3 regions of the Lysinibacillus sp. FSL K6-1151 genome follow, and region 1 is predicted to be linked to each of the others. Evidence: riboswitches for the same ligand, from Rfam matches in the RefSeq annotation. Region 1 holds a riboswitch; each other region holds the start of a gene.

Evidence for each region. A riboswitch is a leader RNA that binds a small molecule or an ion and turns the genes downstream of it on or off. The one in region 1 is predicted to bind S-adenosylmethionine.
Region 2: another riboswitch for S-adenosylmethionine. It lies ahead of metK (methionine adenosyltransferase); the one in region 1 lies ahead of MHI04_RS19675 (bifunctional homocysteine S-methyltransferase/methylenetetrahydrofolate reductase).
Region 3: another riboswitch for S-adenosylmethionine. It lies ahead of MHI04_RS01880 (O-acetylhomoserine aminocarboxypropyltransferase/cysteine synthase family protein); the one in region 1 lies ahead of MHI04_RS19675 (bifunctional homocysteine S-methyltransferase/methylenetetrahydrofolate reductase).

The regions. Positions count from the first base shown of each region.
Region 1 covers NZ_CP152040.1:4,063,944-4,074,539, reverse strand. Annotated here, with positions in the region: gene MHI04_RS19695 (YdcF family protein) at 1-867, shown strand, start outside; gene MHI04_RS19690 (tetratricopeptide repeat protein) at 940-2,226, shown strand; gene MHI04_RS19685 (globin-coupled sensor protein) at 2,851-4,143, shown strand; gene MHI04_RS19680 (protoporphyrinogen oxidase) at 4,376-5,770, shown strand; SAM riboswitch class I at 5,870-5,970, shown strand; gene MHI04_RS19675 (bifunctional homocysteine S-methyltransferase/methylenetetrahydrofolate reductase) at 6,062-7,909, shown strand; gene metH (methionine synthase) at 7,902-10,596, shown strand, end outside.
Region 2 covers NZ_CP152040.1:3,546,347-3,556,942, forward strand. Annotated here, with positions in the region: gene MHI04_RS16930 (TIGR01212 family radical SAM protein) at 1-80, shown strand, start outside; gene MHI04_RS16935 (class I SAM-dependent methyltransferase) at 77-652, shown strand; gene MHI04_RS16940 (alanine/glycine:cation symporter family protein) at 717-2,225, opposite strand; gene MHI04_RS16945 (alpha/beta hydrolase) at 2,353-3,159, opposite strand; gene MHI04_RS16950 (gamma carbonic anhydrase family protein) at 3,294-3,806, shown strand; gene metK (methionine adenosyltransferase) at 3,984-5,180, opposite strand; SAM riboswitch class I at 5,438-5,556, opposite strand; gene pckA (phosphoenolpyruvate carboxykinase (ATP)) at 5,946-7,532, shown strand; gene MHI04_RS16965 (alpha/beta hydrolase) at 7,618-8,574, shown strand; gene MHI04_RS16970 (prolyl oligopeptidase family serine peptidase) at 8,672-9,448, opposite strand; gene MHI04_RS16975 (NUDIX domain-containing protein) at 9,432-9,899, opposite strand; gene MHI04_RS16980 (aminopeptidase) at 10,136-10,596, opposite strand, start outside.
Region 3 covers NZ_CP152040.1:381,239-391,834, reverse strand. Annotated here, with positions in the region: gene MHI04_RS01885 (hypothetical protein) at 1-191, opposite strand, end outside; gene MHI04_RS01880 (O-acetylhomoserine aminocarboxypropyltransferase/cysteine synthase family protein) at 528-1,829, opposite strand; SAM riboswitch class I at 1,941-2,054, opposite strand; gene MHI04_RS01875 (glycerol-3-phosphate acyltransferase) at 2,210-2,842, shown strand; gene MHI04_RS01870 (DASS family sodium-coupled anion symporter) at 3,039-4,520, shown strand; gene MHI04_RS01865 (succinate CoA transferase) at 4,589-6,112, opposite strand; gene chrR (class II chromate reductase ChrR) at 6,472-7,203, shown strand; gene MHI04_RS01855 (hypothetical protein) at 7,409-7,837, shown strand; gene MHI04_RS01850 (hypothetical protein) at 7,880-9,559, opposite strand; gene MHI04_RS01845 (lysoplasmalogenase) at 9,691-10,341, shown strand; gene pepT (peptidase T) at 10,431-10,596, shown strand, end outside.

The sequences.
Region 1 (10,596 bases):
GATCAGGGGATTATTTCAGAAATGGGGATATTTATTATATTGGGAAGCTTTCCAAGCATTATGTTTATTTTATCAATCGCAATGTTTTTCAATAGTAAAGTATTATTAGAGAAGGAAGGGCGTAAAGTACGTAATTTAATGTTAGCCATTCTCGGACTAAGTTTTGTTATTATGATGATATGGTATGTTTTCGTCATTTTTATCCAAATAGAAAATATACTTTGGCATATTCTTTTCTTCTATGCGTTTTTGGTTTTTGGCTATACAATGTTTTTATACACAAGTGTCCTTGCCTATGCAATACTGTATCATTTTACACCCATACGCTATGAACCAAATTATATTATTGTATTGGGCTCAGGGTTAATTGGGGATAAAGTGCCCCCACTTTTAGCAAGTCGTTTAGATGAGGCAGTAAAGCAGTATAAAAAGTATGGGGAGAGAGCTTTTGTTATTGTCTCTGGTGGTCAAGGCAATGACGAAAAGCTAACCGAGGCATATGCCATGAAACAATACTTAATAGATGTACATCATCTTCCCACTGACAAGATATTGCTCGAAGATCAATCGACCAATACAGAACAAAATATGGTCTTTTCCAAAAAAATAATGGACCATCATGCGCAGGGAGAAAAATATCGTTCGCTATTTGTGACCAATAATTTCCATGTATTTCGTGCAAGTATTTATGCTAAGAAAGCAAAGCTAGATGCAGAAGGAATTGGCTCAAAGACAGCCTTTTACTATGTTCCCAATGCATTTACACGAGAATTTATAGGCTTATTAGATATGTATAAATGGGCCCATATTACAGTCTTTTTAATCATTACGCTATTCGTTGGCTTATTATTGAGAGCATATGTGTAACCAAATTTCAACTGTCTTCCATATAATAGTGGCAAGGCAGTTTTTTTACATAGTGTGCAAGGGAGGAAAATAATGTACGAGCAAATGTTAGCCAAGCGAAATAAAGAAAGAATTGATTCCCTACAAAATCTGACACAGTCAGAAAATACATGGTTTGCTCAAAATATAAAATTACTTACATTCACGGAAGTTACCCTAACAGCCTTGCAAAAAATATTGTATCAAATAGTGCGAGGGCTATTGAAAGAACAGCAACAACGGCATTTACAAATTATCCATTCAGAACAATCTCAGTCCATACAGGAGAATGTTTTAACATTGTTAGCGGAATATGACGATGTCTTGCGTGATGCCATTCCCGAATCTATCTATATCCTTGTTTGGCAAATTTCTTCGTTAGAAAAGCTAGCAAGCCGTATAGCAGTAGTTGATGATGTACTTGATATTGTGGAGTGGTACTTCCGTCATCAAGATGAACAGCTCCCTATTTTAGATGAAGAGGATTTAGATCATGAAGTCATTATTGATTTATATAAAGAAGCAGTTGAAGAACAAGACGCAGATGCACAATATCAATTGGGAGAATACTACAACGCTAGAGAAGGTGAACATTTTCAACCTGAAAAATCATTGAAATGGTTTGAATTAGCAGCGCTTCAGAATCATGCAGATGCTCAATACGTACTAGGGAATTTTTACTTTGAGGGGATTGGTGTGGAAGAAAATGATTCCCTTGCTTTTTCATACTATGAAAAAGCAGCTTTACAGGGGCATGCGGATGCCGCCAATAATTTAGCGGATATGTATTTCAATGGGGAAGGCGTACCGCAAGATTTTATATTAGCAAAACAATGGTTTGATTATGCTGCTGAAAAAAATGTGGCAGAGGCGATGTTTACGTTAGGAATTATATACGAGCAGGGACTGGGTGTTGAAGCAGATGTAGAAGCAGCTTTCAATGCCTACAAAAAATCAGCAGAGCTAGGTTATGTCGAAGCGCAATATCGGCTTGGTGGAATATATTTAGAGGGACGCTTGGGTCAAACAAAGGAGGTAAACCGCGGCCTCTTTTGGTATGAAAGAGCGGCTGAACAATATCATGTAGATGCCTTTTATGATTTGGGCTATATATGGAGTAATGGACTAACTGGTATACGCAATATCGAAAAAGGTATTCATTGGTTTAAACAGGCTGCAATTCAAGGAGACGCGGACGCTAAGCTACAACTAGGGCATATTTACAATAAAGGTGAAGGAATTGCTAGAAACCTAAAAGAAGCCATCAAGTGGTATGGCCTCGCAGCAGATGCTGGTGTTGCAGAAGCTTCTAAAATATTACAGGAACTTAAAGGATTGTAAATTTTGTGTGAAAAAATATAGTTTATTTGAATTATTTATTTGCCATACATTTATAAAACTTTTGATTTAAAATGGGTTGTATTTTTAGGTATATGGATGCTCTCGTGGAGAGGGTAAAAAATATTGATATAGTGATATTTAAAGAAGATTAATAAAAAAGGATAAGAAAAATAAAAAAAATAGGCATAATAAACAAGAAAACGGGTAAAAAAGCTACCAAATAATATTGTGGTAGCTTTTTTCTTATGCATTACCATTAATTTTAAGATAGGGACTTTTGGTGTGGTATATGTAAAAAAACGGAATCGATAAGATTGACAGCAATTTATAAAATGATTAATGTAAATGAGTGATTTTGAAATAAAGCATACGTAAATAAGTCTACTGTTAGTCATGTACTGACTAGGTCTGCTTGCTGAGCGGGAATATTTTTTATGTGATTGTACAAAGAGGTACTCGACATGCTTTTGGAGGAAGTGTGCCAGACAGAAAGAGTATTAGCCCATAGCATAATAGCTAATCTGTTTTTATCGGTATTTTTTCTTGTATCAATCAATATGTTAAAAAAGGGATTTGGTGTTTCTCAGCCTGCTGAAAGTAAACGGAATGAAAGAGGGAAGATGTGTGATTTTTCAAAAACAGAGAAAGACGAAGGTATTGGATTTACAGCAATATACAGTAAAAATGGATTTGTCTACTCGCCAATCAATGGTGAAACAAATTGAAATGCTGAATCTAACGAAGCAAGACTTACAATATTTAAAAGCTTTCCAGCCATATGTTATGGACAATGTAGATCACATCGTAAACCGTTTTTACAACATGATAGGAACAGAGCATCATTTGGTAGATATTATTAGTCATCATAGTTCTGTAGACAGACTTAAAGTAACGCTACGGCAGCATATTATTGAAATGTTTAACGGAACCATTGATGAGGTTTATTACCAAAGACGAGTAAAAATTGCAAAGGTACATGTTCATATTGGGCTTAGAACCCAATGGTATATTTGCGCATTCCAAGATTTATCCATATCATTTATTGATTTAGTCGAAAAAAATATAGAGCACCCCCAAGATCAATTTAATACGATCAGGGCCATATCGAAAATTTGTAATTTCGAGCAGCAGCTCGTTTTGGAGGCTTTTGAAAACACTGTAGAACAAATGAAAGAAAAAATGATGCATGAGAAAGAAGCTATTGAACGACAAATTGTTGATTCTTCCGAAGCACTTGCCACAATTTCTCAGGAAACAAATAATTCATTTTGCTGCTTAAGCAAGCAATCTGACGAAATTAAACAATTGGCTAAAAAATCACTTGATGTCTCAACACTGGCTGAAAATCAAGCACTTGAAGGTCGTGAACGTTTAAAAAATCAATCACAAAATATGCTTAATATTATTCATTCACTTCATGATATAGAAGAAAATATTGAACAATTATCGGATATGTCTAGGGAAATGGAGACAATCATGAATGTTGTTACTAATATTGCTAATCAAACCAATCTGTTGGCATTGAATGCTGCAATTGAAGCGGCGCGTGCTGGAGAAGCGGGCAAAGGCTTTAGTGTAGTGGCTGATGAGGTGCGTAAATTATCTATTCAAACGAAGGATTCGGTTACTTCGGTGGCATTGTTATTGAAAAAAACGAGTGAACGGACAGAGAAATTAGAGCATTCTCTGGCAAATATTCAAGATGAAGTGGCGTCAGGTGAGGAAAACATGTTACAAACTGAAGGTCAATTTACAAGCATATTGGGAGCCATGACAGAAGCAAAGGATCAAAACGACTGTATGGCAACGAAAATACAAGCAATCGTCGGGATATTAAACGAGTTAGGGACATCATTTACAGAAGTAACGAATTCAGCAGAAAACTTAGCGAGCTTTTCCCAAAATCTAAAAGGATAGACTACTAAATTAACGTTTATGTTTCCGTATTTTTTAGACATATTAAACACTATAGTACCTATAAATATGTGTATTTTTTGTAAACCTTGAAATGGAAATTCCATATGATTAAGCTAGAGCTATCTCACAGATGAGGTAGCTCTATTTTTGCTAAATTTGTAAAGGGTTTAACGTAATTTTCAATGAAAATAAGTTTATACTGTAGGAAGAACTAAAAATAGGGGCGGTTACTATGAAAACAGTTGTTGTATTAGGTGGCGGTATTACAGGATTATGCACAATGCATTATTTACAACGTCAAGTGAAGGAAAATAATGTAGATGTGCGTCTAGTGCTTGTAGAAAAAAATACATATTTAGGGGGCAAATTATATTCAACACATGAGCAAGGTTTTATTATGGAAACAGGTGCTGACTCGATTGTAGCTCGTCATAAAGGTGTTATGGAGCTTGTACAGGAGCTTGATTTTGAGGAGAATCTAGTTTACAACGAAACAGGTATTTCCTATATTTATACGAATAATGAATTACATGCCATTCCGGCAGATTCTACTTTTGGAATACCAATGAGTTTGGCATCCTTGGAGCAAAGCACATTGATTACAGAGCAAGGTAAACAAGATGCATTAAAAGATTTGACTTTACCAAACAAAGACTTCACAAAGGAAAGTTCAATTGGAGAGTTTTTAACCTATTATTTAGGGGAAGAGCTTGTAAAAAATCAAATTGCACCCGTTCTTGCAGGTGTTTATTCAGGTGATTTACACCAGCTTTCGATTGCCTCTACTTTACCGTACTTGATTGACTATAAGAACGAGTATGGAAGTATCATAAAAGGCTTTGATGCGAATCGTGAGCAATTTGCTAAAGCAGCCAATAAAAAGTTTATATCGTTCAAAAACGGTTTATCTTCTCTAATTGATCGTCTCGAACAAACATTAACCGATGTAGAGATCATCAAGGGTGTCGCAACTGTCAATGTTCAAAAGCAAGAAAACCACTATTCAATTGCCTTAGCTAATGGTGAAAGCATCGAGACAGATTATGTCGTTTTAGCACTGCCGAATGAGGCTGTTCAAGGCCTACTACAGGATGAATCATTAAACCGTTATTTTGACCAATTTACGACAGCTTCAGCAATTACGATCTATTTAGGTTTTGATGTACCAGACTCTAGATTGCCAGCAGATGGAACGGGCTATATTGTCTCACATAATTCTGATGTTACATGTAATGCTGCAACTTGGACAAGTCGTAAATGGAGGCATACATCAAGAGATCATAAATTACTTGTGCGACTCTTTTATAAAAGCATCAATCCAGCATATGAGCAACTCCGTGCCATGTCTGACGAAGAATTAGCAGCGGTTGCTTTAGAGGATGTGCGCAAGAGCCTAGGAATAGAGGAACAGCCAACAGTTATTAATGTCACAAAATGGATTGATCAAATGCCAAAATATGATCTAGCTCACCGTGAAGCATTACAAGGTTTAGTTCAAGAATTACAAGAAAACTATCCTAATCTATCCATCGCAGGTTGTTCATACTTTGGGGTAGGGATTGGTGCTTGTATTCAAAATGGGAAAAAAATCGGTGAGGAGCTTGCAAAGGAACTAGCCAATTTCTAAGCTTTTAAGTGAAAAATTTCTTTGTTATGTGAAATAGTCTTGACTCATTCGTCAGTAAACGATATGATTCTTTTAATTATTTAAAAAATTCATACTACATTCTTATCAAGAGAAGCAGAGGGACTGGCCCATTGAAGCTTCAGCAACCAACTTTTTTGTCAGGTGCTAAATCCAGAAGACCATTGAGTCGAAGATGAGAAGGAAAAAACAATGATGAGTCATTAAAGCCTTCTTTTTTTTATAAAAGAAGGCTTTTTATTATACAGAGATATAGGAAGAGAGGCTAGTTTAATGAGATTGCTTGAAAGGTTAAAAACGCATGTATTGACGGCAGATGGCGCAATAGGCACAGTGCTTTATGGCTATGGTTTGGAGTATTGTCATGAGGAAATGAATGTACAGAAACCTGAGTTAATTGAAAAGATTCATAGAGAATATATTGCAGCTGGTGCTGATATCATCCAAACGAATACGTATGGTGCAAATGCCATTAAATTAGCTCGCTATGGATTAGAATCGCGTGTCCAACAATTTAATGAAGCAGCGATTACAATCGCAAAGCGAGCTGCGGCAGATGGAGGTCAGTTTGTCTTAGGGACAATTGGTGGTATTCGTGGTATTCGTAAAAGTGATGCAACGTTAGATGAAATCTTAGCAACTATTGAGGAGCAAGCGAGTGTTTTACTTGCTGGGAATCCAGACGGCCTTTTACTCGAAACCTATTATGATTTTGAAGAATTAACAGCTACCTTAAAGATGCTACGGACAAAGACAAAATTACCGATTATTGCGCAAGTTTCCATGCACGAACCTGGTGTTTTACAAAACGGTATGTCTTTAAATAACGCCCTGCATGAGCTAGAAAAACTTGGTGCGGATATTGTGGGTGTCAATTGTCGTTTAGGTCCACACCATACCATTCAGGCGTTTGAAGGTGTAGAACTTCCTGATAAGGCATTTATGTCGGCTTATCCGAATGCTTCACTCCTTGACTTAGAAGATGGTCGTGTCGTTTATGAGTCAGAAGCTGAATATTTTGGTCGAGCGGCTGTGGAATTACGTGATCAAGGGGTACGCTTAATTGGAGGCTGTTGTGGTACGACACCGAAGCATATAGCAGCAGCGAAGAAGTATTTAGAAGAGTTATCACCAGTTCATGAAAAGTATGCCAAACCGGAGAAGATTCAAATTGTTCGTGAAGCAGAGCCAACGAAGTATGAACCTCTTCATGAAAAAGTAAAGCGCGAACGCTCTGTCATTGTAGAGCTAGATACACCTAGACATCTGGAAATTGATGGTTTTCTGGAAGGGGCAAAACAATTGTATGATGCAGGAGCAGATGTCGTCATGATGGCAGACAATTCTCTGGCTTCTCCACGTATTAGCAATATTGCTATGGGTGCATTGTTGAAGAGTACTAATGGTGTACGTCCTCTAACACATATTACATGCCGAGATCGTAATTTAATCGGTCTGCAATCACATTTAATGGGGTTAAATGCATTAGGAATTCATGATGTGTTAGCTGTTACTGGTGATCCAACAAAAGTTGGGGACTTCCCAGGTGCCACAAGTGTTTATGATGTCTCATCAATGGAGCTGATCCAATTAATTAAGCAGTTAAATCAAGGCATTTCCTTCTCAGGTAAACCACTTCGTAAAAAAGCAAATTTTTCAGTAGCTGCTGCATTTAATCCAAATGTCCGTGTATTAGATCGTGCTGTGGCACGCTTAGAGAAGAAAATTGAGTATGGAGCAGACTACTTTATTTCACAGCCAGTATATACGAAGGAAAAAATTGTGGAAATTTATGAGGCAACCAAGCATTTGCAAGCACCTATTTATATTGGTATTATGCCCGTTACAAGTTATAAAAGTGCTGAATTCTTACATCATGAGGTGCCAGGCATAAAATTATCTGAAGATGCCTTAACAAGAATGAAGGCCTGTGGTGAAGATAAAGAACGTGCAACATTTGAGGGGATTGCCATTGCGAAGGAATTAGTTGAGGTGGCTGCACAGTATTTCAATGGCATTTACCTTATCACTCCATTTTTACGTTATGATGTGACATTAGAGTTGATGAAATATATTGAGCAATTGGATGAACAGAAAAAAGGGGTAAGTATACATGGCTAAGCACTTGATTGAAAAGCAACTAGAGAAACGTATTTTAATTCTTGATGGCGCAATGGGAACAATGCTACAAAACGAAAACTTATCCGCTGAGGATTTTGGCGGGGAGGAGCTTGATGGCTGTAATGAAAATCTTGTGCTTACTAGACCTGATGTAATTAAGGAAATTCACCATAAATATTTAGAGGCAGGCGCAGATATTATTTGTACGAATACTTTTGGCGGGACACCTCTTGTGTTAAATGAATATGATCTTGGCGCAAAAGCGGAAGAAATTAATAAACGTGCCGTCGAAATTGCTCGTCAAGCAGTGGATAACTTTTCAACATCAGATTGGCCACGCTTTGTTGCTGGCGCAATGGGTCCAACAACAAAAACATTATCCGTAACTGGCGGTATTACATTTGATGAGCTAGAGGAAAACTTTTATGTACAGGCGAAGGCGTTAATTGAGGCAGGAGCAGACGTCCTTTTACTAGAAACTAGTCAGGATATGTTAAACGTAAAAGCAGGTACTCTAGGTGTAGCACGTGCTTTCGCGGCAACTGGCAAAGAACTACCCGTCATGATTTCAGGAACAATTGAACCGATGGGTACAACACTCGCAGGGCAAACGATTGATGCTTTTTATATTTCTATTGAACATATTAAACCACTATCCGTTGGCTTAAACTGTGCGACTGGACCAGAGTTTATGACGGATCATATTCGTTCATTAGCAGAGCTTTCCACAGGCTATATTAGCTGTTATCCGAATGCAGGCTTGCCGGATGAAGAAGGTTGCTATCATGAATCACCAGAATCTTTATCACAAAAATTAAAAGGCTTTGCAGAAAAGGGCTGGCTTAATATTGTAGGTGGATGTTGTGGGACGACTCCAGCTCATATCACAGCTATCCGTGAGGTTTTAAAAGATGAAAAACCACGCCAAATACCAGAGAAAACACATGGTCATGCGGTATCAGGAATCGAACCATTATTGTATGACGATTCTATGCGTCCATTATTTATTGGTGAAAGAACGAATGTTATAGGCTCTCGTAAATTTAAGAATTTAATCATTGATGGGAAGTTTGAAGAAGCTGCAGAAATTGCACGTGCGCAAGTAAAAAATGGTGCACATGTTATTGATATTTGTTTAGCCAACCCTGATCGTGATGAATTAGCTGATATGCGTGGTTTTATGCAGGAGGTTGTGAAAAAGGTTAAGGTTCCTCTTGTAATCGACTCGACAGATGAAAAGGTCATTGAGGAAGCATTAAAATTTTCTCAAGGAAAAGCCATCATTAACTCTATAAATCTAGAAGATGGTGAAGAACGATTTGATGCAGTAATGCCACTCGTAAAGAAGTATGGAGCCTCATTGGTAGTTGGAACCATTGATGAAATAGGAATGGCCGTTGATCGTCATCGCAAGCTTGAAATTGCCGAACGTTCCTATAAATTATTAACTGAAAAATGGGGACTTGCACCGGAGGATATCATTTTCGACCCGTTGATGTTCCCTGTAGGGACTGGTGATGAGCAGTATATTGGATCGGCTCTAGAAACAATTGAAGGAATTCGACTAATCAAAGAAAAGATGCCACAGACATTAACTGTACTGGGTGTAAGTAATATTTCATTTGGCTTACCACCAGTTGGCCGTGAAGTACTGAATGCTGTGTATCTTTATCATTGTACACAGGCCGGCTTAGATTATGCCATTGTCAATACAGAGAAACTAGAGCGTTATGCATCCATTCCAGAGGCAGAAATTAAACTTGCAAATGACTTACTGTTTAATACGAATGATGAAACATTAGCAGTATTCACAGACTTTTATCGTGATAAAAAGAAAGAAAAGACCGAAGCGGATATACCAAAAACGGTTGAAGGTCGTTTAGCTTATTATATTTTAGAAGGTACAAAAGAAGGGCTGATTGAGGATTTAGATGCTGCACGCGAAATCTTTGAGGCGCCACTTGATATTATTAATGGTCCTTTAATGGCTGGTATGGCTGAGGTAGGTCGATTGTTTAATGATAACCAACTCATTGTAGCGGAGGTTTTACAATCAGCAGGCGTGATGAAGGCTGCTGTTGCCCATTTAGAGCAATTCATGGAAAAGGATGAAGAGAGTGCTGGAAAAGGGAAAATGGTTTTGGCTACCGTTAAAGGAGATGTGCACGATATTGGGAAAAACCTTGTTGATATTATTTTAAGTAATAATGGCTATAAGGTTGTCGATTTAGGCATTAAAGTAACACCAGCACAATTGATTGAAGCGATTCGCAAGGAAAAACCAGATTTTATCGGGCTATCAGGCTTACTGGTAAAATCAGCGCAACAGATGGTCATTACTGCTCAGGATTTCAAAGAGGCTGGCATTGATGTACCGATTTTAGTTGGTGGAGCTGCACTTTCTCGACGCTTTACAGAAACAAAAATTGCAGATGAATACAATGGTCCAGTTATTTATTCAAAGGATGCTATGCAGGGATTAGAGCAAGCAAATCTATTAATGGGTAAGGAAACGCGTGCGAATTTCTTAGCTGAAATCCAGGAATCTCGTCAAAAACGTCTAGAGGCAGATGTAAAAAGAGCTGCACGTCCAGCTAAAGAGATAACAATAAAGCCAGTACGTACTGTAAAGGGAGCGTCAGTATTTTTACCAGCTGATTTACGTCGTCATGTGAAGAAAGACTATG
Region 2 (10,596 bases), 520 kb from region 1:
TATTGAATGGTATTGATGCCGAGCTTGAACGTCGTGGCAGCTGGCAAGGGAAGTTTTATAAGGCTGAGGTTACAAAATGAAACTACAACGTGTTTTACAATATGCACAGCAGCTTTTAAAGGACAGTATAGATGAGGGAGATACGGTCGTTGATGCTACTGCTGGAAACGGTCATGATACATTGTTTCTAGCACAGCTTGTGGGAGATAATGGACAAGTTTATGCCTTTGATGTTCAAAAAGAAGCGGTTGATGCAACACTCCTTCGTCTTTTAGATCACGGTTTAGAACATCGTGCACTGGTCCTTAATAAAGGGCATGAAGACGTAGCACAGTATGTACACAAGCCTGTAGCTGCAGCCATTTTCAACCTTGGCTATTTACCTGGCAGCAATCATGACATTATTACAAAGCCCGCTACAACGACACAAGCTATTGAGGAATTACTAAAGCTTTTGAAGGTTGGCGGCCTAATCATTCTTGTTATTTATCATGGTCATCCTGGTGGTAAGGAAGAACGAGATACGGTTATGGACTATGTTAGTAGGCTTCCACAAAAACATGTACATGTCTTAAAATACGAGTTTCTCAATCAACAAAATGATCCACCCTTCGTTATTGCGTTAGAGAAAATGAAAGAATTTCCTATTTAATACATGACATGCAAAAGGCTATCTACTAGTTTAATAGAAACTAGTAGATAGCCTTCGTCATTTACTATTTATTTTTACGTTGCTCATTATAATCAACCCAGAAATCTGCACCCTTAATGCCTAGTTTACGAGGATCAAAGACAGGGTCTTTCCCCTCTTTTTTCTGTTTCTCGTAATCTTTTAATGCTACGATAGCTGGTTTCATAATAATTAAAATAGCAAGAACGTTAATCCAAACCATTAGTCCAAGACCCACATCTCCCATTGCCCAAGCTAGGTCAGACGTACGGACTGTACCATAAAAGGCAGCAACTAAAATGGCAATTTTCGCAATCCAAATGAAAATCTTCTCCGTGCTACCTCTGAATAAATAGGCGACATTCGTTTCAGCAATATAGTAATAGGCCATAATTGTTGTAAAGGCAAAGAAGAATAACGCGATTGCTACGAATGGAGCTCCAAAACCAGGTAATGATGAATCAACTGCATATTGTGTATAAGCAGCACCTGCTTCAATACTTTTCGCAAATGTCATTTGCTCATCGCCTGCTAATCCGCCACTATTGAATTCCCCAATATGGATAAATGGATCTGCTCCTTCAGCGGCCTTTTCATCATGTACATTGTACATACCTGTAAATAAAATCATAAATGCAGTAGCAGAACAAATTAATAATGTATCAATGTACACAGACGCCGCTTGTACTATCCCTTGTTTAGCAGGATGTGATACTTCCGCAGCAGCAGCAGGGTGCGCCCCTGTTCCTTGACCAGCTTCATTGGAATAGATGCCACGCTTCACTCCCCAAGCTATCGCAGAACCAATGATACCACCAAAAATCTCTTGTGCACCAAAGGCACTTGAGAAAATTAAAGCAAAGACTGCAGGTACCTCAGAAATATTCATAGCAATAATGATAATAGCCATAATAATGTATGCTAATGCCATGAACGGTACAATGATTTGGGCAGCATTCGCGATAGATTTAACTCCCCCAATAATAATAGCACCTAACAACACTACAATAATCAGTCCTGTAATCCATGTATCCAGACCAAAAGCGTTTTCAACAGCTCCTGCAATGGCGTTAGACTGCACACCTGGCATTAAAATTAGCATTGCAATCAACGCAGCTACAGCAAAAATAACTGCAAACCATTTTTGACCCATTCCCTTTTCTATGTAAAAGGCTGGTCCACCACGATATTCCGTATCTTTTTCTTCTTTATAGATTTGTGCTAATGTTGACTCTACATATGCGGTAGCCGCACCAATGAAAGCGATTGCCCACATCCAAAAGACAGCACCAGGTCCCCCCATCCCAATTGCAGTTGCAGTACCAGCAATATTACCAGTTCCTACACGGCCTGATAATGCAATCGACATTGCTTGGAAAGATGAAATCCCCTTTTCCGATTTCTCCCCTTTAAACATTAAAACAAACATGTCTTTAATGTGTCTTACTTGCAGAAACCTTGTGATGATTGAGAAAAAAAGTCCAATCAATAAAATACCATAAATAAACCACGGTCCCCATAAAATACCATTCAACTTACCAACGATTACCTCCATTTTACCCCTCCAATTTGAAAATACCATACTTTAAGTCATTATAGTATTACACTTTTCTGAAAATTACAACATTATATTTAAGTAACAATATTTAAGTAAGTCTTCTAGTAAATGGAAGGGATAAAACCTATTTAATGATATAACCGATTCTTCGAAGAGCATTATTAATAAAATCACGAATATACATAAAAATCTCTTCTCGTTCTACTTCGTGAAATAAATTGTGATAGCAATTTGCCCATTCTTTAAATTGAAACTCTGTAAACTCTTGTTGATGGAGCCAATTTCGAGTTTGTCGTGTTTCCGTAATTTTATCTTTCTCAGCTGTCATAATGAGCATAGGCATATTCGGAAATTCACCTTTTGGAAGCATCACTAAATTTTTCATCATCTGCTGAAGCTCTCGATACCATTTCACTGAAACGACTGACATGAATGGTACCTCATCTTTCATTTCGTCCCTACCTTCAACATTGCGTGTAAGGTTCTCATATGAAATATTGTGAGTCATTTTAACATTTGCAGTCAATGCACTTAGACTCGTTAAAGCATTTGATAATTTACCTGGTAAAAGCTTTAATTGCAGCCACGGTGATGTCAAAATAATGCCTGCACATTCATATTGCTTCTTTTGCATTGTGTGAAGAACTAACGTTGCTCCAAGCCCATGTCCTATTACAAAAGTTGGTAAATTATATGAAAAAGCATTCTCAATCAGATTTCTTGTATATTTATTGTACAATTTGAAGTCCTCATCATGGACACGAGCAAACCTTGCATTCACGCCATGATTAGGTAAATCTCCCATGACTATGTGGAAGCCTTCCAATCTTAATTTCTCTATCAGCCATGCATACCATCGGTGATTTTCATATGCACCATGAACTATAGCAATCACAGCCTTTGCTTGTCCTTCAGCTTCCCATTTCCACATTCACATAGTCCTCCTAAAAAATAATTACACATTGATTATATCGAAATAAATAGCTCATTTTAATTTTATATTTCCATAAAGTTGCGTATTTGATACGATAATACTACATTATAGAAAGAATTGAGGCGATTTTCATGATTTATCCATTTAAAGATAAAATGCCAAAGATCGATCCATCTGTCTTCATTGCTGATTACGCAACTGTTACGGGCGACGTAACAATTGGTGCTGAAACAACCATTTGGTTTAATACGGTCATTCGTGGTGATGTTTCCCCAACCATTATTGGGAAACGTGTCAGTATCCAAGATCTTTGTTGCTTACATCAAAGCCCAAAATTTCCGCTAATTATTGAAGATGAGGTAACAGTTGGACACCAAGTCACTTTACATAGCTGTACAATTCGCAAAAATGCTTTAATTGGTATGGGCTCCATTATATTAGACGGGGCAGAGATTGGAGAGGGTGCATTTATTGGGGCAGGAAGCCTAGTACCTCCTGGTAAAGTCATTCCTCCGAATAGTTTAGCATTAGGTCGTCCGGCAAAAGTAGTCCGTGAATTAAATGCAGAAGATAAAGAGGATATGGAACGTATCGTGCGCGAATATGCAGAAAAAGGACAATATTATAAATCCCTTCAGAAGTAAACAATATACACAAAAATTCAATATTAACGAAAAAAATACCTCGCATTTCCGTGTAACCAAAATGTTCACGGATCGTAGCGAGGGATTTTTTGTAAAACAAAGGGGACAATATTGCCCCTTTCCTTTTTAATACATTAGAATAATTTTCTAATGTATTCATTACTTTAGCTCAATAGTTTATAGATGTGCCTTTTCTCGTAGAGCATCTGCTTTATCGATTTGTTCCCATGGTACATTTAAATCTGTACGACCAAAATGACCATAAGCTGCCGTTTGTTTATAAATCGGACGACGTAAATCTAGCATTTTAATAATACCTGCTGGACGTAAATCAAATAGCTCACGTACCCACTCTACGATTGCGCTTTCTTTCACTTTACCTGTACCAAATGTGTCAACCGCAATGGAAACTGGTTGAGCCACACCAATCGCATAGGCAAGTTGTACCTCAGCGCGTTCTGCCAAGCCAGCTGCTACAATGTTTTTTGCTACATAACGTGCCGCATAAGCCGCTGAACGGTCTACCTTTGTTGCATCCTTACCAGAGAATGCGCCACCACCGTGACGTGCATAACCACCGTATGTATCAACAATGATTTTACGTCCTGTTAAACCAGCGTCCCCTTTAGGTCCACCGATAACAAAACGGCCAGTCGGGTTAATAAAGTATTTCGTGTTTGCATCTAATAATTCACTTGGCACAACGGGTGCAATAACAAATTCTTTCAGATCAGCTTGAATTTGTTCAAGTGTTGCTTCTTCATCATGTTGTGTTGAAATAACAATTGTATCCACTCGCACAGGTACATTATTGTCATCATATTCAATCGTTACTTGTGTTTTTCCATCAGGACGTAAATACGCTAATTCACCTGATTTACGAACTTCTGTTAATCGGCGTGCTAATTTATGTGCTAAGCTGATTGGCAATGGCATTAGTTCAGGTGTTTCATTACATGCATAACCAAACATTAGACCTTGGTCACCAGCACCAATTGCTTCAATATCAGCATCTGTCATAGAGCCTTCACGAGCCTCTAAAGCTTGGTCAACACCTTGTGCAATATCAGGCGATTGTTCGCCAATAGCTACAAGCACCGCTAGATTTTCAGCATCAAAGCCATATTTACCACGTGTATAGCCAATTTCTGCTACAGTATCACGAACGATACCTTTAATATCAACGTAAGTAGAAGTAGTTATTTCTCCTGCTACTAATACTAATCCTGTTGTGACAGTTGTTTCACACGCTACACGTGCATTTGGATCTTCTGCTAAAATAGCATCTAAAATGGCATCCGAGATTTGGTCACAAATCTTATCTGGATGTCCTTCTGTTACACTCTCTGATGTAAACAGTCGACGGTTTGTCATTTGGTTTTCCTCCTATTACTCTTACAAAAAGTAGTTGTGTATGAATACGGTACTCATTACCCATGTCAAGTCCGCTCCTAAGGATTGAACTCTCAAGCCGTTACTGCTGCTTTTAACACGAGGATTTCGAAAGATCTGTCATTATAATAAGGAAAGAACTACATATACTTACCTTTACATTCTTTTTTAGCAATAAAAAAATCCTTTACTCACGTTACTGCACATGAGGAAAGGAATAATGACTTCGTAACCTTTCACTCTTATCGTTCAAGGGATGTTCCCTTGCATCAGGTTGGCACCAACGCATGATGTGAAATAAAACATGCAGGTTGCCGGGTTTCACAGGGCCTGACCCTCCACCAGCTCGGGATAAGAGTATCCGTTCAATTTCATGTTACTGAAAAGGTTGAACGTTGTCAAATATTTTCTTATGTATTACTGTATAGAAAGGAAGGAACTGATTACACAAAAACTTTTCATACTTGGATGATGATGTAAATAGAAGCAAATTAATCCCTACAACATACCTAGCTACTTGTGGTAACATATGTGTGGCTCAATTTTTGCGCCTAATTACAGTAGGATTGATCGGATTCTACTCGAAAAACATTATTTTTTGTCAGTTTATTGAAAAGTGATAAAAACTCTAAAATAATTTCTTAATTAGTATAGATTATTTAAGCAATTGTGTTATACTATTTTTGAAATTAAGAAAAAATCCCTCTAAATCAAGGGAATACTATAAAAAAGGATGGTATTTAATCGATGAATTCAGTAGAAATTGCAAACGAACTGAAGGAATTATTAAACGGCGGTAACATTAATGTTCAACTTTCAGTACCACAATTAGCAGAAAAAGCTACATCTCGTGGTGAAGCAATGTTAACAGTAGATGGCGCAGTTCGTGCAGAAACTGGCAAATACACTGGTCGTTCACCTAAAGATAAATATACGGTAGAAGAAGAAAGCACAAAAGATCAAATTGACTGGGGTAAAGTCAACCAACCGATTTCTTCTGAAGTGTTCGATAACTTATATGTAAAAGTAATAAAATATTTAAAAGAACGTGACGAGTTATTCGTATTTAAAGGCTTCGCAGGTGCTGACAAAGATTCACAATTAAGCATCCAAGTAATTAATGAATACGCTTGGCACAACCTTTTTGCTCATCAATTATTTATCCGTCCAACTGAAGAAGAATTAACTTCTCATGTTGCAGACTTCACTGTCATCTCTGCTCCTAACTTTAAAGCAGACCCTGCAGTTGATGGTACTGCTTCTGAAACTTTCATCATTGTATCACTTGAAAAGAAAATGATCTTAATCGGTGGTACTGAATATGCTGGTGAAATGAAAAAATCTATTTTTGGTATCATGAACTACTTATTACCACAGCAAGGTATCCTTTCAATGCACTGTTCAGCAAACGTTGGTGAAGCTGGCGATGTGGCATTATTCTTCGGTCTATCTGGTACTGGTAAAACGACATTATCCGCTGATCCAGATCGTAAGCTAATTGGTGACGATGAACACGGCTGGTCTGATAATGGTGTATTCAACATTGAGGGTGGCTGCTATGCAAAAACAATCAACCTTTCTGCTGAGAAAGAACCAGAAATCTACAATGCAATCCGCTTCGGTTCTGTTTTAGAAAACGTAGCTGTTGATCCAGAAACTCGTATTTGTGACTATGATGATGGTTCATTAACAGAAAATACACGTGTAGCTTATCCAATCCAATACATCGAAAATATTGTTGATCCTTCTGTTGCAGGTCATCCAAAAACAATCATCTTCCTAACAGCTGATGCGTTTGGCGTATTACCTCCAATCAGTAAATTAACAAAAGAGCAAGCAATGTACCACTTCCTAAGCGGTTTCACTTCTAAGCTTGCTGGAACTGAACGCGGTGTAACAGAGCCAGAACCAGTATTCTCTACTTGCTTCGGTTCTCCATTCCTTCCACTTCCAGCAACAGTGTACGCAGAAATGTTAGGTCAAAAAATTGACGAGCATGGTGCACAAGTATTCCTAGTGAACACTGGTTGGACTGGTGGCGAATATGGTACAGGTAGCCGTATGAAGCTGTCTTACACACGCACAATGGTACGTGCAGCAATCGACGGAAAATTAACAAATGTTGAAACGACACAAGATGCTGTCTTCGGTTTACACATTCCAACAGCAGTTGAAGGTGTACCGTCAGAAGTGTTAAATCCTCGTGAAGCATGGGCAGATAAAGCTGCATATGATGCGAAAGCTGCTGAACTTGCAGGCTTATTCAACGAAAACTTCAAGAAATTCTCAAACGTTTCTGATGCCATTACTACACTTGGTGGCCCATTAAAATAACGACTAGACACAAGAATCAAAGGGAACGAATTCATTCGTTCTCTTTTTCTTTACCTTGAAGGTAGCTAGTATTAGGGAGATACATATGACAAAAAAATATAAAATACTATTTTCTATTCTTATAATGTTGTTAGCTTTATTTGTTGGCGCTGGTTTTTTTGCAGGAAATTACTTTTATAATCTGGCATTAAATCCTGACACTGATAAAACAGCAGTGCTAGATGCACCTCATAATGTAATAGCTGTCAATCCTCAGGAAGTTAAAGAGAAAGAAACAACTGAGCAATGGTTTCATAAGCAATATGAAGATGCTTCGCTTCAATCCTATGATTCGCTAAAGCTCCATGCTTACTCCATCCAAAATGATCACCCCACCGACAAATGGGCTATCATCTTTCATGGCTATTCAAGCGAAGGCGCACAAATGACAAAGTATGCTAAACATTTTTATGATATGGGCTATCATGTACTTATTCCAGATGCGAGAGGCCATGGTAAAAGTGAAGGAGATTATATTGGCATGGGCTGGCATGATCGTTTTGATGTTGTTTCATGGGTCAATCACATTGTCAGCTTAAATGAGAGCGCTGAAATTGTTCTTTATGGTGTTTCGATGGGTGGAGCCACTGTCATGATGGCTTCAGGAGAGAATTTACCAACAAACGTTAAAGCAATCATTGAGGATTGTGGCTATTCTTCAGTATGGGATGAATTTTCCTATCAGTTGAAAGCAATCTTTCACTTACCTGCATTTCCAATCATGCATTTCTCTTCTGTAGTGTCGAAACTAAAAGCAGGCTATACATTAGGTGAAGCGAGTGCAGTTGAACAAGTGGCAAAATCGAAGACACCCATGTTGTTTATTCATGGAGACAACGATACGTTCGTTCCATCTACCATGTTGAATGAAGTATATGAAGCGGCAAATGTACCAAAGCAAAAGTTGATTGTTGAGGGAGCTGGGCATGGTGGCGCAGAAAGTGTTGCAAGCGAGCTTTACTGGGCTACCATACAACAATTTTTAGAAAGTAACATGAAATAATCATCACCCCTTTATTGCCCCCTACTCCTTAGCATAGCTATCTTGCCTGAAGTGGATAGCTATTCTAAGGAAGGGGGTATTTTTTTTCATCATTTATTTATTGCTGTTTCATCCATTCACAAAGGGCACGGACGGTTTCACGATTTTTTGCTGGTGGGTATTGATGTGCATGGTCTGGATCATACCAGGTTTCGTATGATTTATTCGCATCTTCTAAAAAAAAGGCTAGTTGTCTGGCATGTTCGATATCTACATTTTCATCACGATAGCCATGTATGATTAATACAGGCGCAGTGATCTGCTCTATCTCGAAAAGTGGGGTTCGCGCATCATATGCTTCTGGTACACGATTCGGTGTTCCGCCAATTACACGCTTCATCATTCTGCGCATATCCGTACGTTCCCAATAAGTGGCTGTTGCGTCCGAAACACCTGCCCATGTGACGACCGAGGTAATATCCTTTCTTAAAATGGCTGTCCAAAGAGCCATAATTCCCCCACGAGAAAAACCAAAAACATGTATATTGTCATTACAATATTGCTTGAGAACATCTACGGCATAAACAGCATCATAACGGTCTGCTCCTGCAAACTCATCACGGCCTTCTCCACCACGATTTCCACGATAGTATGGGGCAAAAACGATAAAGCCCTGTGCAGCAAATTGGGCAATACGTGAAGGTCTTACCATCCCAATGCTTTGCATGCCCCCTCTTAAATATAAAAAACCATCATATGTACCTTCTGCCTTTGGCTCTGCTAATAATCCTTTTATACGTAAGCCCTGTGATAGATAGGTTATTTCTGTTAGTCGTATGGCTGGATTCGGTGAGGGATAGGCACGTTTTTCCACAATTTCACCATTGTATGTCACGGTCTTTCAACTCCTCCAGCATTTTCTTCATACCCTCATCCTTCATATGAAAGCTTAAATTAGGATGATGAGCAAATTCTTCATCCGTTAGCCAAAGCATACCCGATGTTTCTAAATCAAATTCAATGTCCTCCTGCGTTAAAAATTGTGCAGTAAAAACAGATTTACAAAACACAATGGCATCATGAACGGCATATTCTGCGAACCATTGGAGATTTTTCACACGGACACCCGTCTCTTCGAAAACTTCCCGAATAGCCGCCTCCTCTAAAGTTTCACCTTGCTCTAATTTGCCCCCTGGCACCTCTACACCACGTCGTTTATGAATAGTACATAGCCATTTATTTTCATGCTTTAACAAAACAAGGACGTGCTTTGGCTCGACTTCAAATTCCCCTCTTGAAAAACTCAAATCTACTTGTAGACCATGTAAATCTGTAAATGTTAGCATATTTTCAACCTCACGTTCTTTCTTGATGACCAATAGAAGCTATACCTATTCTTTGCTCCTATTTTATGGACAGGATCTACTGTTGGTTCCTAGTTTAACGGAATGCTAGATGCAAAATGTTTCCTTTCCTCTAGCTTATCTATGTTAACTATAGTGTAATCCTACAAAGACAAGCAACTGTAAACTATAGTGAGGTAAAGCAAAAAAGCGTGCTTCATATGAAGACACGCTTTTCCTTAGATGACTTGCTGACCATCGAAATAGACAGTGGGGTTTTTCACAACGCAATCAATATGGACATCAGCCATATTTGCTCCACCGAATGGCTTATTACTACCAAATGCAATATGGATTGTCCCATACACCTTCTCATCCTCTAGTATATTACCACATAGGATGGCACTTTTATTCGCTCCGATGCCAAACTCTGCAATGATTCTACCATTTCCTTCACCAAGTAAAGCAAGTAATTGAGGACCATCAGGACCGATTGCCTCCTCTAAACGACCATTCGTGATTTTTAATAATAATGGCTCCTTTAAAACACCTATATTAGCAATCGAACCATCCACTAAAATCTCTCCATTCGCAGATGTTTCTAGTGGTGCAATATAAGATTCTCCAGAAGGGATATTTCCATGCTCTCCAGCTTGGCGTATAACACCTGTAGAACGAATTCCCAAACGATTTTCTACAC
Region 3 (10,596 bases), 960 kb from region 1:
TTTACAGTATAGCCCTCCTCTTCAGCCACAACATACTCTTGAAATGCTGTATGACCAAAGACTTGCTTCCATTTTTTATCGACTGATGTAAGTAAGTGTTGAATGGATTGATTGTTGACAAAGACATGACCTTCATTCAGCTCATAAATTAGATAGGATGCAATGTTTTGTGCACTATAGATATTACCCATTTTAAACACTCCTTTATCATCAGTTTTTTTGGAAGAGCAGTCACTGGCTATGCGACCACTCTTCTTCTATATATTCAAAAGTGGGGGGAGCACTTATGAAAACATTTACCTTATAACAAGAATTTTCGTATTCTTAACTTATTCCCTAGTATATAACACGGAATTAACTAAGTCAATAATACACATAAAAATACTTGGTTTTATTTTTAAAAAAGTTCTGATAATTGATGGATTTTATACTTGGTTGATGTAGCAACGTTTGACGCAATGCCAAATGAGGCAATTCGAATGAGAAAATACGTAAACTCTACAACATCTTCCCTTGCGTTCTAAAACTTAAGCTTCTACAGTTTGTTCAGTTGTTGTGGCAAGCGTAATGGCTTGTTCTAAATCAGCAATAATATCCTCTACTGCCTCTAAACCGATGGATAAGCGAATGAGCGACTCGGTTACGCCAGCTTGAATTAATTCATCTGTTGATAATTGCTGATGTGTAGTAGATGCTGGGTGAATAATGAGCGATTTGGCATCCCCTACATTTGCTACATGTGAAAACAGCTTCACGCTATCAATTAGCTTTCGACCAGCCTCACGTCCACCTTTAATGCCAAATGTAAGCACAGAACCGAAGCCATTTTTCAAGTATTTTTTCGCCAAATCATGTGTCGCAAAATCTTCTAGGCCATTATAGTTTACATACTCCACAGATGGGTGGTTTCGTAAATATTCAGCAACTGCCAACGCATTTTCATTGTGTTTAGGGATACGCAAATGAAGCGTTTCTAAACCTTGTAGTAAATTAAACGCTGCGTCAGCACTTAATGTTGGACCGAAGTCACGTAACAACTGTACGCGTAGCTTCGTAGCAAAAGCAGCAGAAGCTGTATCAATTCCGTAACGTAATCCATGGTAAGAAGCATCTGGTTCCGTAAATCCAGGGAATCGTCCACTAGTCCAATCAAACTTACCAGCGTCTACAACAACCCCACCTAAAGTTGTACCATGACCACCTATCCATTTAGTTGCGGAGTGAACAACAATATCTGCACCGTATTCAATTGGTGTGGAACCATAAGGAGAAGCAAATGTACTATCGATAATTAATGGTAAACTGTTAGCATGTGCAATCTTAGCTACTGCTTCAATATCTAAAACTTTTAAACTTGGATTACCATAAATTTCAGCGAAGACAGCTTTCGTTTTATCGGTAATCGCAGCCTTAAAATTCTCTGGGTTTGTTTCATCTACAAAAATTGTTTTAATGCCATACTTCGGTAATGTGTTAGCAAATAAATTATACGTACCACCATATAAAGAACTACCTGCTACTATTTCATCGCCTGCTCCAGCTAGATTTAAAATGGAAAATGCGATAGCTGCTGCACCAGATGAAAGTGCTACTGCTGCTGTTCCACCTTCCAATAAGGCCACACGCTTTTCAAAAACATCCACTGTCGGATTTGTAATCCGTGTGTAAATGTTCCCCGCTTCCTCTAAGGCAAAAAGACGTTGCGCATGAGCAGTGTCCTTAAATACGAAAGCAGTTGAGCGATAGACAGGAACTGTTCTAGAGCCCGTCACTGGGTCTGGCTCTTGACCACCATGTAACAGCAATGTTTCTGGTTTAAAATTTGTCATTGTGTACCTCCAATTATTTTTTTACGATGGTACCGGAGATGAGGAGGATTTATGTGTAGAAAACAAAACCCTCTCCTGTTAAGAAGAGGGTTGCGGTTGCAAGTTTTCCTCCCCTTATCTGCCAGATCCAAGTAAGAATCTGTAGGAATTAGCACCTTAGTAAGTTCATCACTTACTGGTTGCTGGGCATCATAGGGCCTATCCCTCCGCCGCTCTTGATAAGAGTATGAGATTCAATTTCCATCGTTGTAACACAGTATAAACATAGAGTTTTTTTCTGTCAATATGTAAATTTTATTTTTTCCGAAACTTCTGTCAGCTCTTATACGTAATATGAACGCATACACTAATTTAGAAAAAAATTTGAAAGGAGTATTTTTATGGTAAAAGCCGTGATCATTTTTCTCTTAGTTGGATATTTAATTGGCTGTATTCACGGCTCTAAAGTGGCACAATTTTTATCGGGGGTTGATTTAAAAAAAGCTGGCCATGGCAATGCAGGTGCCTCTAATGCTACACTTTCCCTCGGCTGGAAATATGGCGTTTTAGTAGCCCTAATCGATATTGGCAAAGGCGTTGTAGCTATTATCGGTGCACACTTTTATTTAGCAGATGCTCCGCATTTAACCGAAGGAGAAATATGGCTCCTGACCTACATTATTGCTGCAGGGGTTATTTTGGGTCATAATTTCCCATTTTATATGGGCTTCAATGGTGGGAAAGGAACTGCCTCTATTATTGGAATTCTACTTGCTGTAGATTGGAAGATTGGTTTATTTGCACTTATTTTATTTGTCATTTTATCCTTTGCAACTAACTATTTAATTGTCGGTGTTCTAGAGTTTTATCTCGTTTTTTGTACGGCAACATATTTATGGATTCCTGGAATTGGCCCAACTATAATTGCTGTCCTTCTTTTTGGCATAGCTATTATCCTGCACATCGAAAATATCCAACGATTAGTGAAGGGTACAGAGCCTAAAGTAACGTCTGCATTTAAGAAAAAGAAATAATATTACAATGGATATTTTTGTATTTTTTATGACCGTATATTTTCTCTTTATCTACTTATATCGCTGTAAAAAGCAGCTATTCTGCATACTTATTTTTTTACAATAAAATAGACAAGTTCTTATCTTAATAAAACATTTTACTAACCGATGTTATGGATAATAATCGTCATATTTATCGTAGAAAGGATGAGAAAATATGTCTTCACCCAATCAAACAGCTACGAAACGGAATTTAAAGCCACTATGGATTGGCTTGGCCTTTGCTTTACTAATCATCATTACTTTTTTACCTAATAACGGTGACTTACCGATTGCTGGACAACGAGCTTTAGCCATCTTAGCATTCGCAGTCATCCTATGGGTAACAGAGGCCGTGTCCTATCCCGTTAGCTCAGCCATGATCATTGCACTTGTAACTGTTCTACTAGGGCTCGCTCCATCAATGGACGATCCTGCTACAGAATTAGGAACTGCTGGCGCTTTAAAATTATCCTTAAGTGGATTTAGTAATTCCGCTGTCGCATTAGTAGCAGCAGCTCTTTTTTTAGCAGCAGCCATGCAAATTACCAACTTACATAAACGGCTTGCTCTCTGGATCCTTTCACTTGTAGGAACAAAAACAAAAGCTATCGTATTCGGCGCCATTTTAGTTTCTATAGCCCTCGCTTTTTTTGTTCCTTCTGCCACAGCACGTGCAGGCGCAGTCGTACCAATATTGCTAGGGATGGTCGCAGCATTTGGTTTACCACGCGATAGTCGACTCGCCGCTTTACTTGTTATTACTTCGGTACAAGCCGTTTCCATTTGGAATATCGGTATCAAGACAGCAGCAGCTCAAAATATGGTCGCTTTAAACTTTATTCAGGAACAATTTAATGTGGATATCTCCTGGGGTGCTTGGTTGCTCTATGCTGCCCCCTTCTCAATCATTATGTCTGTAGCTCTATTTTTCATTATGATCGCTTTAATTAAGCCTGAGACTAGCAATATCGAAGGTGGTAAAGAGGTCATCAAAAAACAGCTTTCAGAGCTTGGCCCATTGAAGGCTCCTGAAATTCGCTTAATCATAACATCAATCGTTTTGCTATTTTTCTGGGCAACTGAAGGGAAATTGCATCCCTTTGACACAACTACAGTCACAATTATTGCCATCGCTATTTTATTAATGCCTAAAATCGGTGTTTATTCATGGAAGGAAGTTGAACCTCATATCCCGTGGGGGACAATTATCGTCTTTGCCGTAGGTATTATGCTAGGAACCATTTTACTTAAGACGGAAGGTGCATCATGGTTATCCGATAAAGTATTTGGTTCACTTGGGCTAGATACGATGCCAATACTAGCAACCATCGCACTCGTAACATTATTTAATATTTTAATTCATTTAGGCTTTGCAAGTGCAACAAGCTTAGCCTCTGCACTGATACCTGTATTCATCGTACTAGCCTCTACATTAACAACGAATGTTGATCAGGTTGGCTTTGTCATCGTGCAACAATTCGTCATAAGTTTTGGCTTCCTATTACCAATTAGCGCACCACAAAATATGCTTGCCTATGGGACAGGAGCATTTACAACAAAGGATTTCTTGAAATCTGGTATTCCATTAACGATTATCGGCTTCCTTCTAATTCTTCTGTTCTCAGCTACTTATTGGAAATGGATTGGATTATTATAAAACTCTAATATGCTCACAACAAAAAGCCTTGAAGCACAATTGTCCTTCAAGGCTTTAATGATGGTATTTTATTGTTTCGTAAACGCAGAGTCCTTCATTGTCCCACTTTTTGCATAATGAACATGCCATGACAGTGCTTTTTCTAGATCGTGTGGCGTATGATGTCCACCAGTCGCCTCATTGGCATCATTATAATACTGCCATAGTTGCTCACGATAATCGGGGTGTGCACAATTATCAATGATAAGCACCGCTCGCTCTTTCGGGGCAAGCCCACGTAAATCAGCTACACCCTGCTCAGTTACGATGACATCCACATCATGCTCAGTATGGTCCACATGTGAAACCATAGGGACAATACTTGAAATGTTGCCACCTTTAGCATACGATTTCGTCACAAAAATCCCTAGACGTGCATTACGTGCAAAGTCACCAGACCCTCCAATGCCATTCATCATCTTTGTACCAGAAACATGTGTTGAATTAACATTGCCGTATATATCAACTTCCAATGCTGTATTCACTGAAATAAGTCCGAGTCGACGAATAATTTCTGGTTGATTGGAAATTTCTTGTGGACGTAATACTAATTTATCAGCATACTTTTCAAAGTTCCCATAAACACGGTTTCCTACTTGCTCTGAAAGGGTAATAGAAGTAGCGGAAGCGAAATTTACTTTCCCTGCATCGATTAATTCAAATACTGCATCCTGTAGAACTTCTGAATAAACTTCTAAGTTCTCGAACTCAGAATCTTTAAAGCCTAACAATACGGCGTTTGCTACCGAGCCTACTCCTGATTGAATTGGTCGCAAGCTCGTTGTTAAGCGACCTACTTTAATCTCTTCACGTAGGAAATTTAATAAATGATTCGCCATTACATCTGTCTCCTCATCAGCAGGAACAATTGTTGATGGCGCATCTAATATATCTGAAATAACGATGCCCTTTACTTTATCTAAATCTAGCGGAATCCCAATTATACCAAGACGATCAGACACATTTTGCAAAGGAATTGGATCACGCTTACCTTGTGGCGCAGGTACGAAAATATCATGCACTCCCTCTAATGCATCAAGCTGTGCTACATTTAATTCAATGATGATTTGGTCTGCTTCTTGTACAAAAATCGGAGAGTTACCAACTGAAGTTGTAGGAATTAATAAGCCGTCTTCTGTAATGGCAGCAGCTTCAATAATCGCGAAATCAATAGGACCTATAATACCTTGGCGAACAAGTTCAGCATTATGAGAAAGATGGGCATCTACAAATGTGATATCACCGCTATTGATTTTATTACGAATACCAGCATCTGCTTGGAAAGGGCCTCGTTTACGAATGACACCTGCTTCTGCTAAATATTGGTCTACTTCAGGACCAAGTGATGCACCTGTAAAGACATCTACTTGAAATTTCTCTTTTTTAGCTTTCTCTACAAGTGCAAGAGGTACGACTTTTACATCGCCAGCACGTGTGAATCCACTCATCCCTAATACCATACCATCTTTAATCCAAGATGCTGCTTCTTCTGCTGTTACAATCTTGCTCCGCAATTGTTCATGGCGAAGCTTTTTCGCTAACTTTTCTTCCATTCCTTATTCCCCCATCCCACTATATTTTTGTTCAACTTGCATATTTGGTTCCATTAAATGTGTGACATTCGTCAGAAGCTATATCTTTATCCAAATAATGTTGCATCAGATAAACACTAACATCCGTTGAATAAAGAAATTGTATTTTTTGGTAGCACAACCAAATAAACAGTCGCTTCAATAATTTTAAACTATTTAGAATATTTAATCTATATTAAATGAAATATTTTACTTTACGAGATAATTTCTACATTTGTAAACTATTTAAATATAACTATCTATCTTTTTTTCATTCGATTTTGGCGACAAAGCGTGCTATGCTCTTGATATAAAGCACGCATAAAGGAGAGAGTTTTTAAATGGTTAAAGAATTATTACGCAATCATTCATCGGTACGTATTTATGATGGACAACCAATTTCAAAGGAAATCATCGAAGATTTGATCGCAACAGCACAAATGGCTGCAACATCCCATTTTGTGCAGGCCTATAGTGTTATATGGGTAACAGATGCAGATAAAAAAGAAAAATTAGGTTTACTCTCTGGTAACCCACGTCAATATGAAACTTCAGGTGGTGCATTTGTCTTCTGCGTCGATTTCAAGCGTCTTCAAATGGCAGGAAAATTAGAGGGAGTAGACATTGTGGCTGATTCAGCTGAAAATGTCCTTGTTGGTGTCGCAGATGTTTCATTGTTTGCACAGAATTTTGTTATTGCAGCAGAGTCAATGGGGTATGGAATTTGCTATATTGGAGGAGTACGAAATAAACCTTCTGAAATAAGTGAATTGTTTAATTTACCTGATCACGTTTTCCCATTATTCGGTCTGACAATCGGTGTCCCAGCTCGTCGCAATGAAGTAAAACCACGTTTACCTGTATCTGCCATACTACATGAAAATGAATACAATGTTGAAAAATATGAAGAGCTTTTACCAGCTTATAATGAGACAATGGAAATGTATTACAATAATCGTTCATCAAACAGAAAAATTGATAATTGGACTAAACAAATGGCTGATTTTTTAGTCGAACAACGACGTCCTCATATCAAAGAGTTTTTAGCTACAAAAGGATTTAACTGGAAATAACCAAATATAAATGGGGTTACTATCGTATGATTAGAACCCCATTTTTTTCATAATTTTATTACTCATCGATATTAAGGCTAGTGATTTTGTCTCGATATAGATAGTAAGTTCACCAATAAATTAAACGAAAAGCCTCTTCCCTTTTCCAGCTATTCCATTCATATTAATAAATGATCCCTAATGGATGAAAGGAGTTAAATGAATAATGTCCAATATCAATAAACATCTTGCTCGTACTTTAGAACAACAACATAAAAGAAGTGTAAGAGGTTTATTTTTAAAAATAGAGGAATTAAATAATGCATGTACACAGCTAAGAAAACGATTAGAGCCTAATGTTGATTTGACACTGTATAAACAGGCTATTGATTATGTTAATCAGTTCGTTTCCCATACCTCTATTCTCAACTTAAAATTTATTACCAATACACAAAATTTAGAAGTAGCTGTTTTACATACTCTTTTTTTATCCTATATTTTAGAACGCGAATCCACACATTCTTTTGCGTACGAAAATAGATTACTGCAAGGCTATTTACATGAAATCTTTACATTAAATGACCACGCAAAAACACTCTTTATGAACCATAAAGAAAAAATGCTAACCTTTATTCAAGAGGACAAATCCACATAATAAAAGACGATCTTGATATATCGAAGATCGTCTTTTGTTCTTTTATTGTAATCCCTTAATCATGAGGGATCGAACTGGCAAGAATTGTTCACCTGTATCGCCATATGTGAGAATGACCTCATCACCTTCTTGTAAATATATTGCTAAAGGCTCTGTTTCGGCACTAATTAAATAATTTTCACCATTATTTAATAAGAAAGATACCATTGTAAAATCACCTAGACGTTCTTTGTAAACACGCATTACCTTCCCGCTCACTTGTTTCTCTTCCTCATTTGAGCTACCATCTACTGTATTTCCTCCACGACTTAAGGCCGTTTTATATAGCTTTAGTGCCTCTTTAGGAGTAGTAGCATAAACAGATATTTCAGGATTGGCAGCAGACACGATGAAGTAGTTTTGTAAAAAGCCGTTGGAATCTAGCACCGCTGTCAGCCAGCTTGCTTCACCATAAAAGTTATATAACACTGGCATTTCACCAGTCCATTTTTTCTCAATAAATTTCTTCTCGATAATTTGTAAATTACCCTGTGAATCCATATAACTTGAATCTAAATTTCCTGTATAGTATGTGGCATCCCCTGTACGAGCATTCGTTAAGGAATAGCCTAACATTGAATCTACACCTTCTTTAGGGCTTGTAAAATCAGTAAAGTAATACATATCACCCTTCTCATCGAAAATTGGACTTACATTCGATTCTGTTCCTTCATCGGAAGGGATCTTTACATCCTTTTTACCAAACATACTGTTCCAAAAACCGTGAACATAATTACCAAAATAACTGTTTTGTAAACTTACTGTCTCTGGTGAAACTGCACCATCAATAAATTCAGGTATTTTGTCCAGTTCAACCGTTTCCGATTTCCCTGTTAGTGCATCAACTAAAACAATCCCTTTCACATCAAAGCCATTACGCGCGGTAATAAATTCACCATATGAACGAATGTAATAAGGCTTACCTTCATCATCTACTTCAAGCTGAACGTCTCCATAAAAAATAAGGAATGGATGTTGTAAACGCATATGACGTTCTAAATTAGCATTTAAATATGCAGAAGGAACATATTTCATTTCCTCTTTAACGAATTTAGGATTATCTGCAGAATCTGTGGCACTCATAATAAAGTAACCAGGTGTTGTATCCCCATTCATCCATTTAAAGAATCCTGAAAATTCAACAGGTGCGATATAAACATAATCACCCTTCACTTTTTGGATTTGTAAGCGTCCTAACTCATAGTAACTAGTGTTTGGCACTTGCCCGAAAGCTTTTTTCATTTTATTGCGAGCAAATTTCGGTGGTACACTTGCAGGTGTTTGTGTCTCATCGAATGGTTTTATTTCAACTTCTTCCTTCATTTCTGAGGATTCAAATTTTTCATTAGCATTCCATAGAGGAGCCGATAATACATACACAGCTACGCCTAAACTTGCTAAAAATAAAATACCTTTTATTTTCCGTTCAATACCACTTGCAAGCAGGGCGCCAGCTAACGTTAATAAAATAATAGCAGGCCAAAAAACAAGCCAGTTTACATCAATTTTTGTTACATATAGAGTGATTGCAGTAGCTAAAAATCCTAGTACAAAGACACCAATAAAAAAGTATCCAATCACCTTTCTTGATTTACCATCTTCTCGCTTCTTTGTAATAAGCGGTGTCACTAACACACTCGCGATCAATGCAATGACTGCAGAAGCTATCAGTAGCTTAGTCATTTGGTTCATCCTCTCTTCAGCTTTCTGTCTACTTATTTACGGTTACATACTAAAAAAGTTTCATACATACGTTGTACAGAAAGGAATTCTACCATAAATATTGAATTTCAAAAGGAAAGGAGCTGAAAAATTTGTTAAAAAAATTTCTAATAGGTTTCATTATTTTATTTGGTCTTTATTATATATTTCTCTTTTCCCATATTGCCGAAAGTTTAAAACTCATTTTTAAAGTGATTCCCATGTTGCTCATCATTATTTTAGCTGCGATTCAGAAGCCATTACATATTAAAAAATACCAACTTTTAATTATTGCTGGGCTTATATTTTGTATGATTGGGGACTATACATTGCAGTGGTTTTTAATTGGTCTGACTAGCTTTCTTATAGGTCATGTCTTTTATATTTTTGCTTTCTCTACCGCAAACGAGCGGCAAGTACCCACGTGGGCAAAAATACTCTTACTGCTTTACGGAGCGAGCATGGCCATCTGGATTGCAGGGTCTGTCTTTAAAACAGGTGAAACGATACTTGGTATCGCAGTGATTGCCTATATTTCAGTGATTCTCACTATGGGATGGACGGCCATAAAAACCGATTCTACATTGGCGACAATTGGTGCTCTGTTATTTATTGCTTCTGATTCTTATTTAGCTATTAATAAATTTGTCACGCCACTAGCTTTTTCACACGAAGTAATCATGCTAACTTATTATAGCGCTCAATTACTTATTGCATTAAGTATCCTTCAATATTCCGAAATCCGAAGTAAAGTGTTACAATAATATCAATTATGCCTTGGCATAATGCGCCCAGAATCAACTTTGTGAATGCACAAAGAATTTTAACATATACACATTAGGAGGCCATACTTATGAAAGAACAAGTAATCGAGCGATTAATACGCTATGCAAAAATTGATACACAATCAGACTTCACAAGCGAAACAACTCCTTCTACCCAAAAACAATTTGACCTGTTACATGTCCTGAAAGACGAACTTGCTGAAATTGGCTTAACAGAAATTACATTAGATGAAA